Nitrobacter winogradskyi Nb-255: one gene and its partner. Each later gene encodes a partner of the first gene's protein in a complex. Links are inferred from orthologs where the notes say so. Each region holds a gene or a part of one and is shown on either strand. Other genes may lie near its edges. The genes, in order: NWI_RS07880 and sdhA.

The links.
Region 2: the proteins of NWI_RS07880 (region 1) and sdhA are in contact, whole or in part, in a crystal structure (PDB 6C12), measured with the Escherichia coli proteins. The link is inferred for Nitrobacter winogradskyi Nb-255 from one-to-one orthologs.

The regions. Positions count from the first base shown.
Region 1 is NC_007406.1:1,643,135-1,649,555, reverse strand. Bases 1,255-4,206 are described here. They hold NWI_RS07880 (succinate dehydrogenase assembly factor 2), read left to right. Parts: upstream 1,255-2,562; coding sequence 2,563-2,850; downstream 2,851-4,206. Other genes in these bases: mfd (transcription-repair coupling factor), read left to right, coding at 2,847-4,206; recG (ATP-dependent DNA helicase RecG), read right to left, coding at 1,255-2,403. Outside these bases: NWI_RS07890 (DUF502 domain-containing protein), read left to right, coding at 1-165; more of recG, read right to left, coding at 304-1,254; more of mfd, read left to right, coding at 4,207-6,371; NWI_RS07870 (GGDEF domain-containing protein), read right to left, coding at 6,380-6,421. UniProt on the Escherichia coli protein: An FAD assembly protein, which accelerates covalent attachment of the cofactor into other proteins.
Region 2 is NC_007406.1:3,033,724-3,040,113, reverse strand. Bases 1,278-4,198 are described here. They hold sdhA (succinate dehydrogenase flavoprotein subunit), read right to left. Parts: upstream 3,690-4,198; coding sequence 1,866-3,689; downstream 1,278-1,865. Other genes in these bases: sdhC (succinate dehydrogenase, cytochrome b556 subunit), read right to left, coding at 4,097-4,198; sdhD (succinate dehydrogenase, hydrophobic membrane anchor protein), read right to left, coding at 3,693-4,067; NWI_RS14540 (succinate dehydrogenase iron-sulfur subunit), read right to left, coding at 1,278-1,642. Outside these bases: NWI_RS18045 (OmpA family protein), read right to left, coding at 1-65; more of NWI_RS14540, read right to left, coding at 860-1,277; more of sdhC, read right to left, coding at 4,199-4,498; NWI_RS14520 (malonate--CoA ligase), read right to left, coding at 4,643-6,199. UniProt on the Escherichia coli protein: Two distinct, membrane-bound, FAD-containing enzymes are responsible for the catalysis of fumarate and succinate interconversion; the fumarate reductase is used in anaerobic growth, and the succinate dehydrogenase is used in aerobic growth.

The DNA of each region.
Region 1 (6,421 bases):
GACATGAGCACGGAGGAGGCGGCGACCTTGATTATGTCGGCCGGCGTGGTTCAGCCGAACTCCGATTCGCAGAAGAAGCTCGCGGCCCTCGCGGAAATGGCCCAGGCGGCGCGGGTCGCGAATGCCTCCAACCTCGCGTCGACAACGGCTGCGAAGGTTGACTGATGCCTGGAGCCCTTGCGCCTGACAGGGTGAGGAGCACAGGGTGAGGAGCGGAGGCTGTCCAGACCTCGACCTGTAGCGTTTTCTTCACGCGAATAGGTCTTTCATGCTCGGGGGCCAGCCCGGAGACATGCCTCGCTTTTAACCCGCGCCGAGCAGGGGCAGGGCTTCGTCGCGCTCAAACAGATACAGCAGGCATCGCAAGGCTTCGCCGTGCGAGCCCGTGAGATTCGGATTCTGCTTCAGAATGCGCAGGGCTTCGTCGCGGGCCAGCGTGATGAGTTGCGCATGGACATCCGAGCGCGCGACGCGATAGCCGGGCAGGCCGCTTTGACGCGTGCCGAGCACATCGCCTTCGCCGCGCAGCCTCAGGTCTTCTTCGGCAATGCGGAATCCGTCCGTGGTCTCCCGGATCACCCGCAGCCGGGCGGCTGACATCTCGCCCAAAGGCTCCCGGTAAAGCAGCAGGCACGTGGAGGGCTCCGAACCACGACCGATCCGGCCTCGTAACTGATGGAGTTGCGCCAGACCGAAGCGTTCGGCGTTCTCGATCACCATGATCGTCGCCGCCGGAACGTCGACGCCGACCTCGACGACGGTTGTCGCGACCAGCAGATTGATTTCGCCGGCCGCGAATTGCGCCATCACGCGATCCTTTTCGGGGCCGCGCATCTTGCCGTGAACAAGGCCGACCCTGTCGCCGAAGCGAGCCTTGAGGCTTTGGTAGCGCTGCTCGGCATCGCTCAGGTCGACGGCGTCGGATTCCTCAACCAGCGGACAGATCCAGTAAGCCAGCTTTCCCGCCTTCACGGCGCGGCCAACGGCGTCGATGACCTCGGTCAACCGGCCGTCGGAAACGGCGCGGGTATCGATCGGCTGCCGGCCCGCGGGCTTGTCGCGCAATTCGGAGACATCCATGTCGCCGAAATAGGTCAGCACCAGCGTGCGCGGGATCGGCGTCGCGCTCAGCACCAGGACATCGACAGCTTCACCCTTCGTCGTCAGCGCGAGGCGCTCGCGCACGCCGAAACGGTGCTGCTCATCCACCACCGCGAGCGCCAGCGATTTGAACGTGACCTCATCCTGGATCAACGCATGGGTGCCTACAAGCAGGTCAATGTCGCCTTCGGCGAGGCGCGCCGTGATCTCGCGCCGTTCCCTGCCTTTCTCGCGGCCGGTCAGAATCGCAACCCGCAGGCCGGCCCGTTCGGCCAGCGGCGCGATGGTCTTGATATGCTGGCGAGCAAGAACCTCGGTCGGCGCCATCAAGGCCGTCTGCTTGCCGGATTCGGCCACCGCGCAGGCGGCCAGCAGCGCGACCACGGTCTTGCCCGAGCCGACATCGCCCTGAAGCAGCCGCAGCATCCTCACCGGCTGCCGCAGGTCTTCGATGATCGCCGCGACGGCTTGCTGTTGGGATGCGGTGAGGGCGTAGGGGAGCGCATCGATAATCCTGTTGCGCAGGTGTCCGTCGCCCGCGTGCCGGTTTCCAGCCGGGCGGCGAAGCCGCGCGCGCACCAGCGTTAGCGCAAGCTGGCCGGCCAGCAGTTCGTCGAAGGCGAGGCGTGACCAGAACGGGCCTTCCGGCAGCGTATCAGTCAACTCCAGGGGGACGTGGACCCGGCGGAGCGCCTGAGCCAGCGGCGGAAAGCCACAGCGACGTAAAATCTTCGGATCGGTCCATTCGGGCAACACGGGCAGATTCTGCAATGCCTGCGCGATCGCGCGGCGCAACGCCCCCGGCGCCAGACCCTGGGTGAGGGGATAGACGGGATCGATGCCGGAAAGCTCCGCCAGCCCGGCTTCATCGACAACCCGGTCGGGATGCACGATCTGCAGCGTGCCGTCGAACATCTGCACCGTGCCGGACACATAACGCTTGCTGCCTGCGGGAAGCAGTTTTTCGACATAGCTCGGCTGAGCGCGGAAGTAGGTCAGGACGACGCTTCCGGTTTCGTCGCTGGCATAGACGAGATGCGGCGCGCGCGAGCGTCCGGGCGGCGCCGGGCGATGCCGGTCGACGCTCACCTCCAGCGTCACGATCGTGCCGGGGACGGCGTCACGGATTTTGGGTCGCGCCCTGCGATCGACGACGCTTGCAGGCAGGTGAAACAGCAGATCAACCAGCCGCGGCGTTTCATCGCGCGCGAGCAGGTGCCGGAACAGCCTGTCCTGCTTCGGTCCGACGCCGGACAGGCTGGTCACCGGTACAAAGAGCGGATTGAGCAGCGCGGGACGCATCTCAGGACTCGGGCGGAATGATCTGGACCAACTGCAAGCCTTGAATGCAAATCTCTGATTGCGCAATGCGCGAAACGGATGCTGACATCCATTATTCCGGAGGCTATATGGTGCCGGCCCGGCTCGTCCGGGCTTTTGGCGTTTGCCTGGAATAGACGAATGACGGGATCGACACGATCGAGCGAGGGCATGGATGACCGCCGCAAACGGCTGCTGTATCGCTGCTGGCATCGCGGGATGCGCGAGATGGACCTGATCCTCGGCCGGTTCGTCGATGAGGAGATCGGTTCATTGACCGAAGCGGAGTTAAAAGATCTCGAAAACCTGATCGAGGTTCCGGACCCGGACCTTTACGCCGCGCTGAGCGACGGCGCTCCGCTGGCCTCCGAATACCGGACCGCGCTGTTCGATCGCATCAAGTCGTTTCGGCGGGGACAGGGCGCATGAAAGCTTTTTCAAGGTCGCCTGCGGAATCGCTGTCACCGGGTCGTCCGCTGACGCTCGCGAATGTCGCGGAGGGCGCCGAGGGACTCGTCGTCTCTGACCTCGCGCGAGCCATCAAGGCCAACGCTACGCGGCGAGCCGCGGCGGTCAGCCTGACGGTGGTCTGCCGTGACGGTCCGCGGATGCAGCAACTGGCGCGGGCGCTCGAATTTTTCGCGTCGGACATTTCCGTGATGCAATTCCCGGCCTGGGATTGCCAGCCCTATGATCGGGTCTCGCCGCATGGAGGCGTGCTTGCGCAGCGCCTGACGACGCTGGCGCGCCTGTCTCGTCTAACCGGCAGCGAGACGCCTCTGATCATCCTCACAACGGTCAACGCGATCCTGCAACGCGTGCCCGCGCGCGAAATCGTCGCGTCTCAAGCCCTGTCGGTCGCACCCGGCAATGTGGTTCCGATGGATTCCATCGCCGCATGGCTCGAGCACAACGGCTACAATCGCTCTTCAACGGTCCGCGAACCCGGCGAATACGCCGTTCGCGGCGGCATCCTCGACCTGTTTCCGTCGAATCTCGATCATCCCGTGCGATTCGATTTCTTCGGCGACTCGCTGGAGTCGATCCGGTCATTCGATCCGGAAACCCAGCGCACGCTGTTTGACGTACGCTCGCTCGATCTGGTGCCGATCTCCGAATTCCAGTTCGTCACCGAAACCATCCGGCGTTTCCGGATGGGATACGTCGCGACTTTCGGCGCACCGGAACGCGATGACCTGTTGTATGAAGCTGTCAGCGAAGGGCGGCGGTATCCGGGCATGGAGCACTGGCTGCCGCTGTTTCACGAACGCATGGACACGCTGTTCGACTATCTTGACGGCGCATCCATCGTCATCGAGCCGCAGGGAGAAGACGCCGCGAGCGAGCGCTTCAAGCAGATCGCCGATTACCATGAAGCGCGCCGCGAGCCCCTTGAGCAAGCCGGCGGCGGCGTGCCCTACAAGCCGCTTCCGCCCGACCGTCTTTATCTGACGCCGGATGAGTGGGCAAAGCGCCTCAATGAAGCAGCTTTGGTGCGGTTGACGCCATTCGCGATGCCGGACGAATCCGTCAATATCATCGATGCCGGCGCACGGCAGGGGCGGAATTTCGCGCCCGAACGGGCTGACACCACTCTCAACGTTTTCGAGTCCGTCGGATCCCACATACAGGCGTTGCAGGCCGCGCGAAAGAAAGTCGTCGTGACGTTGTGGAGCGAGGGTTCGCGCGACCGCATGGCGAGCATGCTGAAAGATCACGGACTGCTCAACCTGACGAGCATCAATACCTGGCGTACCGTTCACGCAACGCCCCGCAATGAGGTCATGCTGGGCGTTGTCGGGATAGAATCCGGATTTGAAACTGAATCTGTCGCGGTCATCAGCGAACAGGACATCCTGGGCGATCGCCTGGTGCGGCCACCCAAGGCCAGCCGCAAACTCGAAAACTTCATCTCGGAAGTCACCAGCCTTGCGGCGGGCGATCTCGTTGTTCACGTCGAGCACGGCATCGGGCGTTTTGTCGGCTTGCAGACGCTTGAAGTAGGTGGCGCGCCGCACGATTGTCTGGAACTGCGTTACGCCAACGAGACCAAGCTGTTCCTGCCGGTCGAGAATATTGAACTGCTATCGCGCTATGGCTCCGATCAAGCCAATGTCGAACTGGACCGGCTCGGAGGCGGGGGCTGGCAGGCTCGCAAGGCCAAGCTGAAAAGTCGCATTCGCGAGATCGCAGGCGAGTTGATCAGGATCGCCGCGGAGCGGCATTTGCGTGAGGCGCCGAAGCTGCCGGTGCAGTCGGGCCTGTACGACGAGTTCTGCGCGCGCTTTCCCTACGAGGAAACCGAGGACCAGCTCGGCGCGATCCAGGCTTCGCTGGAGGATCTCGAAAGCGGCAAGCCGATGGATCGGCTGGTGTGCGGTGACGTCGGATTCGGCAAAACCGAAGTGGCCCTGCGGGCGGCATTCGCCGTCGCGCTGGATGGCAAGCAGGTCGCGGTCGTCGTGCCGACAACGCTGCTTGCGCGTCAGCACGCGAAAACGTTCACCGAGCGGTTTCGTGGTTTTCCGGTCAATGTCGCGCAGGCCTCGCGACTGGTGTCGCCGAAGGAGCTGGCCAAGGTCAAGAAGGGGATCGCCGACGGCTCGGTGGATATCGTCGTCGGCACACATGCCTTGCTCGGCAAATCCATCAAGTTCAGGGACCTCGGACTTCTGGTGGTCGACGAAGAGCAGCATTTCGGCGTCAGCCACAAGGAGCGGCTGAAGCAACTGCGGGCGCATGTCCACGTACTGACGCTGAGCGCAACTCCGATTCCGCGCACGCTGCAACTGGCCCTGACCGGCGTGCGCGATCTATCGATCATCGCCTCGCCGCCGGTCGATCGCTTGGCCGTTCGTACCTTCGTGGCGCCCCACGATCCCCTGATGATCCGGGAGGCGCTCCTGCGCGAACGCTACCGTGGTGGCCAGGCCTTCTATGTCGTGCCGCGCGTAAGCGATCTGGCCGAGGTCAAGGATTTCCTCGACAAGCACGTACCGGAGATGAAGGTCGCCGTCGCGCACGGCCAGATGCCGCCGACGGTAATCGAGGACATCATCTCGGCCTTCTATGACGGCAAGTACGATGTCCTGCTCTCGACAACCATCGTGGAGTCCGGGCTCGATATCCCGACCGCCAACACTCTCATCGTGCATCGCTCGGATATGTTCGGGCTGGCGCAGCTTTATCAGTTGCGCGGCCGGGTCGGGCGTTCGAAGCTGCGCGCCTATGCGCTGTTCACGCTGCCGTCGAAACACAAGATCACGGCGCAGGCCGAACGCCGGCTCAAGGTTCTGCAGTCGCTCGAAACCCTGGGGGCGGGATTCCAGCTTGCGTCGCATGATCTCGACATTCGCGGCGCGGGCAATCTGCTCGGCGAGGAGCAGTCGGGCCACATCAAGGAAGTTGGTTTCGAACTCTATCAGTCGATGCTGGAGGAGGCGATCGAGAATCTCAAGACCGGCGTGACGGAGATTGCCGACGATCGCTGGTCCCCGCAGATCACCATCGGGATGCCGGTATTGATCCCCGAGGATTACATTGCCGATCTGGCGGTTCGGCTATCGTTGTATCGCCGGCTTGCCGACCTCGATACCGATGATGAAATCGACAGCTTTGCCGCGGAGCTGCGCGACCGCTTCGGTAAATTGCCGGACGAAGTCCGATATCTGTTCAAGGTCGCGGCCATCAAGGCCTATTGCCGCCGCGCCAATGTCGAGAAGGTGGATGCGGGACCGAAGGGTGCGGTCATTTCCTTCCGCGACAACAAGTTCGCGCAACCCGATCGGCTGGTGTATTTCATCCGCCAGCATGGACAGGCGGCGAAGGTCCGTCCCGACATGAAAGTGGTGTTCTTACAGAACTGGGAAACCCCGGAAGAGCGCCTGATGGGCACCACCGAAATCATGCGGCAGCTTGCCAATCTCGCGGAGGATCGCAAGGCGGCGTAATGCGGTCGTTATGATGCCGCGCGCGCTTCACTGCTCAGGCGGGTGAGGAG
Region 2 (6,390 bases), 1.4 Mb from region 1 along the record:
GTCACCGTCAGCGACGAGAGAGTGAGAGCCGACGTGGCGAGCAGGAGCAGGCGAAAATGCGTCATGGCTATTTCTTCCAAGAGAGATTTCGGCAGCAGGACCAGCCTGCCGTCAGTGAGCGGGGAACCGATCAATCGATAGCGATAAGGCTGGAGTGTGGCGGTGATCCGTTTTCGCGCGAGCGGATCAGACATGCGGCATTCGTCGCCTGTCATTCACCGATCCGGATTGCACCGACCTGGATTGCCCCGACCTGGATGGCTCGCGCCGTTGCATTACGCTTGGTGACGCATATGCATCGTGGCGGGAGGCTGCGCGGGCGGTGTCGGAGGAGCCTGTGGCGGCAGCTCATCGGGCATCTGGCCGGGTAATTCCCGCGGAGGGACGGGCGCATCCGGTTCGTGTGCTGGCGGCGGAATGTCGGGACCAGGCTGGGGGCTTCCTGGCGGGTCTTCGCGAGGCGGCTCCGTCGGACGGCCAGGCTCCGCGGGCGGCACTTCGGTCGGTTCATCCCCCATCAGGCTTCTCCATTCGGCGTTTCCAGATGACAGGTCTCGCCCGCAACCTCGGACGATTTGCTCCGGACCTGAAACGCTGGAAGCATGATCCCGAAAAGTGGAAACGGTTTTCGGAAAAGATCATGCTCAAACAAAAGATAAGCGACGAGCCTGGTTCAACGCGTTTTCTTCACGCGAACAGGCCATCCGCTTCGTTCGAAACGCTATAACGGGTTCGGGGCTGTGATGTTCCGGAGCTGCTGTTCGAGACGATGACGGCACGCCTTCGGCTGCCGACATCGGCGCCGGCTGCCGCGCGCGCAGGATAGTCGCGTCAGCTGTGCCCCGTCATTGCACGGGAGTCAGACCTGGCGCTCGACCAGCTTCAGCTTCAGCGTGGCGATGGCTTCCGCTGGATTCAGACTCTTCGGACAAGCCTTGGTGCAATTGAGGATGGTGTGGCAGCGATAGAGCCGGAACGGATCCTCGAGATAGTCAAGACGCTCGCCGGTGGCCTCGTCGCGTGAGTCGGTGACCCAGCGCGCCGCTTGCAGCAGGGCGGCGGGGCCGAGGAAGCGATCGCTGTTCCACCAGTAGCTCGGGCATGCCGTCGAACAGCAGGCGCACAGGATACATTCGTAGAGGCCGTCGAGCTTTTCGCGATCCTCGCGGCTTTGCCGCCACTCCTTCTGCGGAGTCGGCGTCGCGGTCTTCAGCCACGGCTCGATCGAGGCATACTGCGCGTAGAAATTTGTCAGGTCGGGAACGAGATCCTTCACGACCGGCTGGTGCGGCAGCGGATTGACCTTCACCGCGTCGCCGGGAATGTCGTGAAGCGATTGGGTGCAGGCCAGCGTATTCTGGCCGTTGATGTTCATGGCGCAGGAACCGCATACACCCTCGCGGCAGGAGCGGCGGAAGGTCAGCGTCGGGTCGATATGATCCTTGATCCAGATCAGGCCATCGAGCACCCTGGGGCCGCACTCGTGGAGATCGACATGGAAGGTGTCGACCCTTGGATTCTCGTCGTCGTCCGGATTCCAGCGATAGACCTTGAATTCGCGGGTTTCGGTCGCGCTTCCCGGCTTCGGCCAGGTTTTGCCTTCGGTCACCTTTGACTTTCTCGGAAGCGCGAACTTAACCATCGGTGCGTCCTTGCTGTATGTCCGTCATTGCGGGTCTCATCCGGCGATCCATCTACTCGCATCCATCTACTCGCGAAGGATGCGCGGATCATGGTCGCGCATGACGTTATTATAGCGTTTTCGAGCGAAGTGGATACCGGTTCGCGTGAAGAAAACGCGTTAAATCAAGATCATAGAGCCTCGCCTCTGATCCCGACAGAAGCGATAAGGCTCTGGCTTCGGATCAATATACCCGCGCCTTCGGCGGGATCGACTGAACGTCGTTTGTCATCGTGTAGTCGTGTACCGGGCGGTAGTCGATCGTGGTGACGCCGCGATCGCTGAGCCGCGCCAGCGTGTGTTTCATCCAGTTCTGATCGTCGCGTTGCGGGTAGTCCTCGCGCGCATGGGCGCCGCGGCTCTCGGTGCGGTTGGCGGCGCAATCCATCGTCACCACCGCCTGGGAGATGAGATTGTCATACTCCATCGTCTCCATCAGGTCCGTGTTCCATACCAGCGAGCGATCGAACACGGCGAGGTCGGAAATTCCTTCGTGGACCTGGTGAATCAGTTTCTGGCCTTCAGCCAGGGTATCCTGGGTGCGAAAGACGGCGCAGTTGGCCTGCATCACGCGTTGCATGTTCTCGCGCAGCCTGGCGGTCGGCGTGCCGCCTGCGGCGTAACGAAATTTGTCGAGGCGTCCGAGCGCCATGTCGCTGGAGTTCGCGGGGAGATCGGGCTGCTCGGCGTTGGCGGTGAGCTTTTCGGCGCAGCGCCGGGCGGCGGCCCGACCGAACACCACGAGATCGATCAGCGAGTTGGAGCCAAGGCGGTTGGCGCCGTGCACGGAGACACAGGCGGCTTCGCCGACCGCCATCAGGCCCGGCACGACCGCGTTGTCATTGCCGTCCTTTTTGGTGACCACCTCGCCGTGGAAGTTGGTGGGGATGCCGCCCATGTTGTAGTGCGCTGTCGGCAGGATCGGGATCGGCTCGCGGGTGACGTCGACGCCGGCGAAGATCTTCACCGTTTCCGAAATGCCCGGCAGCCGTTCGTGAAGCACTTTCGGGTCGAGATGGTCGAGGTGCAGGAAGATGTGGTCTTTCTTCTTGCCGACGCCGCGGCCTTCGCGGATTTCGATCGTCATCGCCCGCGAGACGACGTCGCGCGAGGCGAGGTCCTTGGCGGACGGCGCGTAGCGCTCCATGAAGCGCTCGCCCTCGGCGTTGACCAGATAGCCGCCTTCACCGCGCGCGCCTTCAGTGACGAGGCAGCCCGAACCGTAGATGCCGGTCGGATGAAATTGGACGAACTCCATGTCTTGTAACGGCAGGCCGGCGCGCAACGCCATGCCGCCGCCGTCTCCGGTGCAGATATGCGCCGAGGTGCAGGAGGCATAAACGCGCCCGTAGCCGCCGGTTGCGAGAATGGTGGTCTGGGCGCGGAAGCGGTGCAGCGTGCCGTCGTCGAGCTTCAGCGCGATCACGCCGCGGCAGGCGCCCTGATCGTCCATGATCAGGTCGATGGCGAAGAACTCGATGAAGAATTCGGCGGCGCGGCGCAGCGCCTGACCGTACATCGTATGCAGCATGGCGTGACCGGTGCGGTCGGCGGCGGCGCAGGTTCGCTGGGCCTGGCTCTTGCCGTAATCGATCGTCATGCCACCGAACGGGCGCTGGTAGATCCTGCCGTCTTCAGTGCGGGAGAACGGAACGCCCCAGTGCTCGAGTTCGTAGACCGCCTCCGGTGCGTTACGCACCATGTATTCGATGCAATCCTGATCGCCGAGCCAGTCCGATCCCTTGACGGTATCGTACATATGCCAGCGCCAGTCATCCTTGTGCATGTTGCCGAGCGAGGCGGAAATGCCGCCCTGCGCCGCCACGGTGTGTGAGCGGGTGGGAAAAACCTTGGTGATGCAGGCGGTGCGCAGGCCGGCCTCGCCGCAACCCACGACGGCCCGCAGTCCGGCTCCGCCGGCGCCGACGACGACAACGTCATAGGTATGATCTTCGATGGGATAGGCCTTGCCGTTGACGGCCGCCGCCGCGTTGCCGTTTCCGGCCATGAACTAAACTCCGGATGACAATTTGAAGATGGCGTAAGCGGCGGTCAGCGCCAGGGTCACGGAGAAAAAGTTGTTCGCCATGATCGACGCCAGTTTTAGCTTTCCGTCGTGCACGTAGTCCTCAATGATCACCTGCATCCCGATCTTCATATGCCAGATGCTGGCGACCACGAACAGCAGCATGATGATGGCGATCGGCGGCGAGCCGAGAATCTGCGCCGCGCCCGCCTGGTTGCGGCCGAGCAGGATCATCATCACCACGACCATCGGTACGATGAGCAGGATCATGGCGACCGAGGTGAGTCTCTGGCGCCAGAAATCCGTCGTGCCGGAATGGGCCGAGCCATGGTTGCGAACCCGCCCCAGCGGGGTCCGCATGGACTTCGCGCCGGATGGCGGCGTTGCGGTCATCGTCCTCCGCCTCCGATCGCATAGGCGGCGATCCAGAGCAGCGCCGTGAGCAGAATGCCGCCGATCAGCGTCGCCCTGGTCAGCCACTCACGCTCGGTCGGCTGGAATCCGTAGCCGAGATCCCAGACGAGGTGGCGAACGCCGCCGAGCATGTGATGCATCAGCGCCCACGTGTACCCGAACGCGATCAGCCGTCCGGCCCAGCTCGACGTGAAGGACTGGACCGCGGCGTACGCGCCGGGCCCGGATGACACGGCCATCAGCCACCAGACCAGCAACAGGGTTCCGAAATAGAGCGCCACGCCGGTCGCGCGGTGGACGATGGACAGCGTCATCGTCAGGGTCCAGCGGTAAATCTGCAGGTGCGGCGAAAGCGGTCGTTCGATCCTGACGGTCATCATGGCTTCGCTGGTTGCGGGCACGCGACGCAAGCCCTGTTGGGGATCCGCGACAAGCAATTCTGCTCATATACTTATGGAGTTGAGCCAGCCTGTGCAACGTTCAATATCGCTGTTGACGGATAGCCGCTGGGAACACCGCCTTCACAGTTTCTTAACATCATGCGGCAGGAAGCCGCCGGGGACCTTCGATCCGTACAGGCCGGCATAGGTATGGCGCAAAATATTCTTCTGCACCTTGCCCATGGCGTTACGAGGCAGTTCGTCGACAAAGATGATTCGCTTCGGTATTTTGAACTTCGCCAATCGCCCATCCAGCGCTTTCAGCATTTGTTCTTCGGTCATGTCTCCATTCTTGCCGCGGACCACGACCGCCGTCACGCCCTCGCCGAAATCCGGATGAGGGACGCCGATGACCGCGCTCTCGGCCACGCCCGCGAGCGCGTCGATTTCGCTTTCGACCTCCTTCGGATAGACATTGAGGCCTCCTGTTATCACGAGGTCCGTGCCGCGGCCGAGAATGTGCACGTAATCCCGGTGATCGATCTTGCCGATGTCGCCCGTGATGAAGAAGCCGTCGTCGCGAAATTCGGTCCTGGTCTTCTCGGGCATCCGCCAGTAGCCCTTGAACACGTTCGGGCCCCTGACCTCGATCATGCCGACGCTTTCGCGCGGCAGCTCCTTTCCGCTCTCCCGGTCGGTGACGCGGACCGAGACCCCACGCAACGCAGGGCCCACGGCACCGGGAACGCGATCGCCGTCATAAGGATTTGACGTGTTCATGCCGGTCTCCGTCATGCCGTAGCGTTCGAGCAGGGCGTGACCGGTACGCGCCGACCACTCGCGGTGAGTGTCGGCGAGCAGAGGAGCGGAGCCGGAGATAAACAGCCGCATAGGTCCGGTCGATTCTTTCGTCAGCGCCGGATGTTGCAGCAGGCGCGTGTAGAAGGTCGGCACGCCCATCAGCACGGTGGCGCGCGCCATTATGTTGATGACAGCTTCCGGATCAAACCGCGGAAGAAAGATCATCGAAGCGCGTGCAAGCAGCGTGACGTTACCAGCCACGAACAGTCCGTGAGTGTGATGGATTGGCAGCGCGTGGATCAGCACATCCTTTTGGGTGAAGCGCCAGGCATCGACGAGGCTCATGGCGTTCGATGTCAGATTGTCGTGAGTCAGCATCGCGCCCTTGGATCGCCCGGTCGTGCCTGACGTGTAGAGGATCGCGGCAAGGTCGTCGCCTGCGCGCGCAACCGTGATGAAATCAGGCTTTGCTGTCGTGGCGGCTCCGGTCAGCGATCCCTTTCCCTTCGCGTCCAGGGTCTCGATCGTAGCGTTCACTTTCGATGCGATCGCCTGGAGACCTCCTGCTTTCGAGGGGTCGCACACCACCAGCGATGGCTCGGCGTCGGTGATGAAGTAGTCGAGTTCGCTGAGCGTATAGGCGTCGTTGAGCGGCAGATAGACCGCGCCGGCGCGCGCGGTCGCGAGATAGAGCGCGAGATTGGGCACCGACTTTTCGGCCTGGACCGCCACGCGATCGCCCGGCCTCACGCCGCGCGCCACCAGGACGTTGGCCAGCCGTCCGGAGAATGCGATCAGATCGCCATAGGTGATGCGCGGTCCGTCCATCGTTTCGATCGCGAGCAGGCTTGCATCGTCGAGATCGTCGAACAGGCGCGAGAACAGGTTGGCGTTCATGACGGTTTCCGTTGGCGATCATGGACCCGCGGCGTGATCGCGGGCGGCCGCGTAGGGGCTGGATAACAAGTGCGCAGGGGCTGGATAACAAGGTTGTCCCTTGCAAGGCAATGCAGCGATGCGGCCAGCCGCGCGGGGAGGCCGGCTCGCGTTTTGTGAACAAGGTTTCGCGCAACTGCCGCACAGGAACG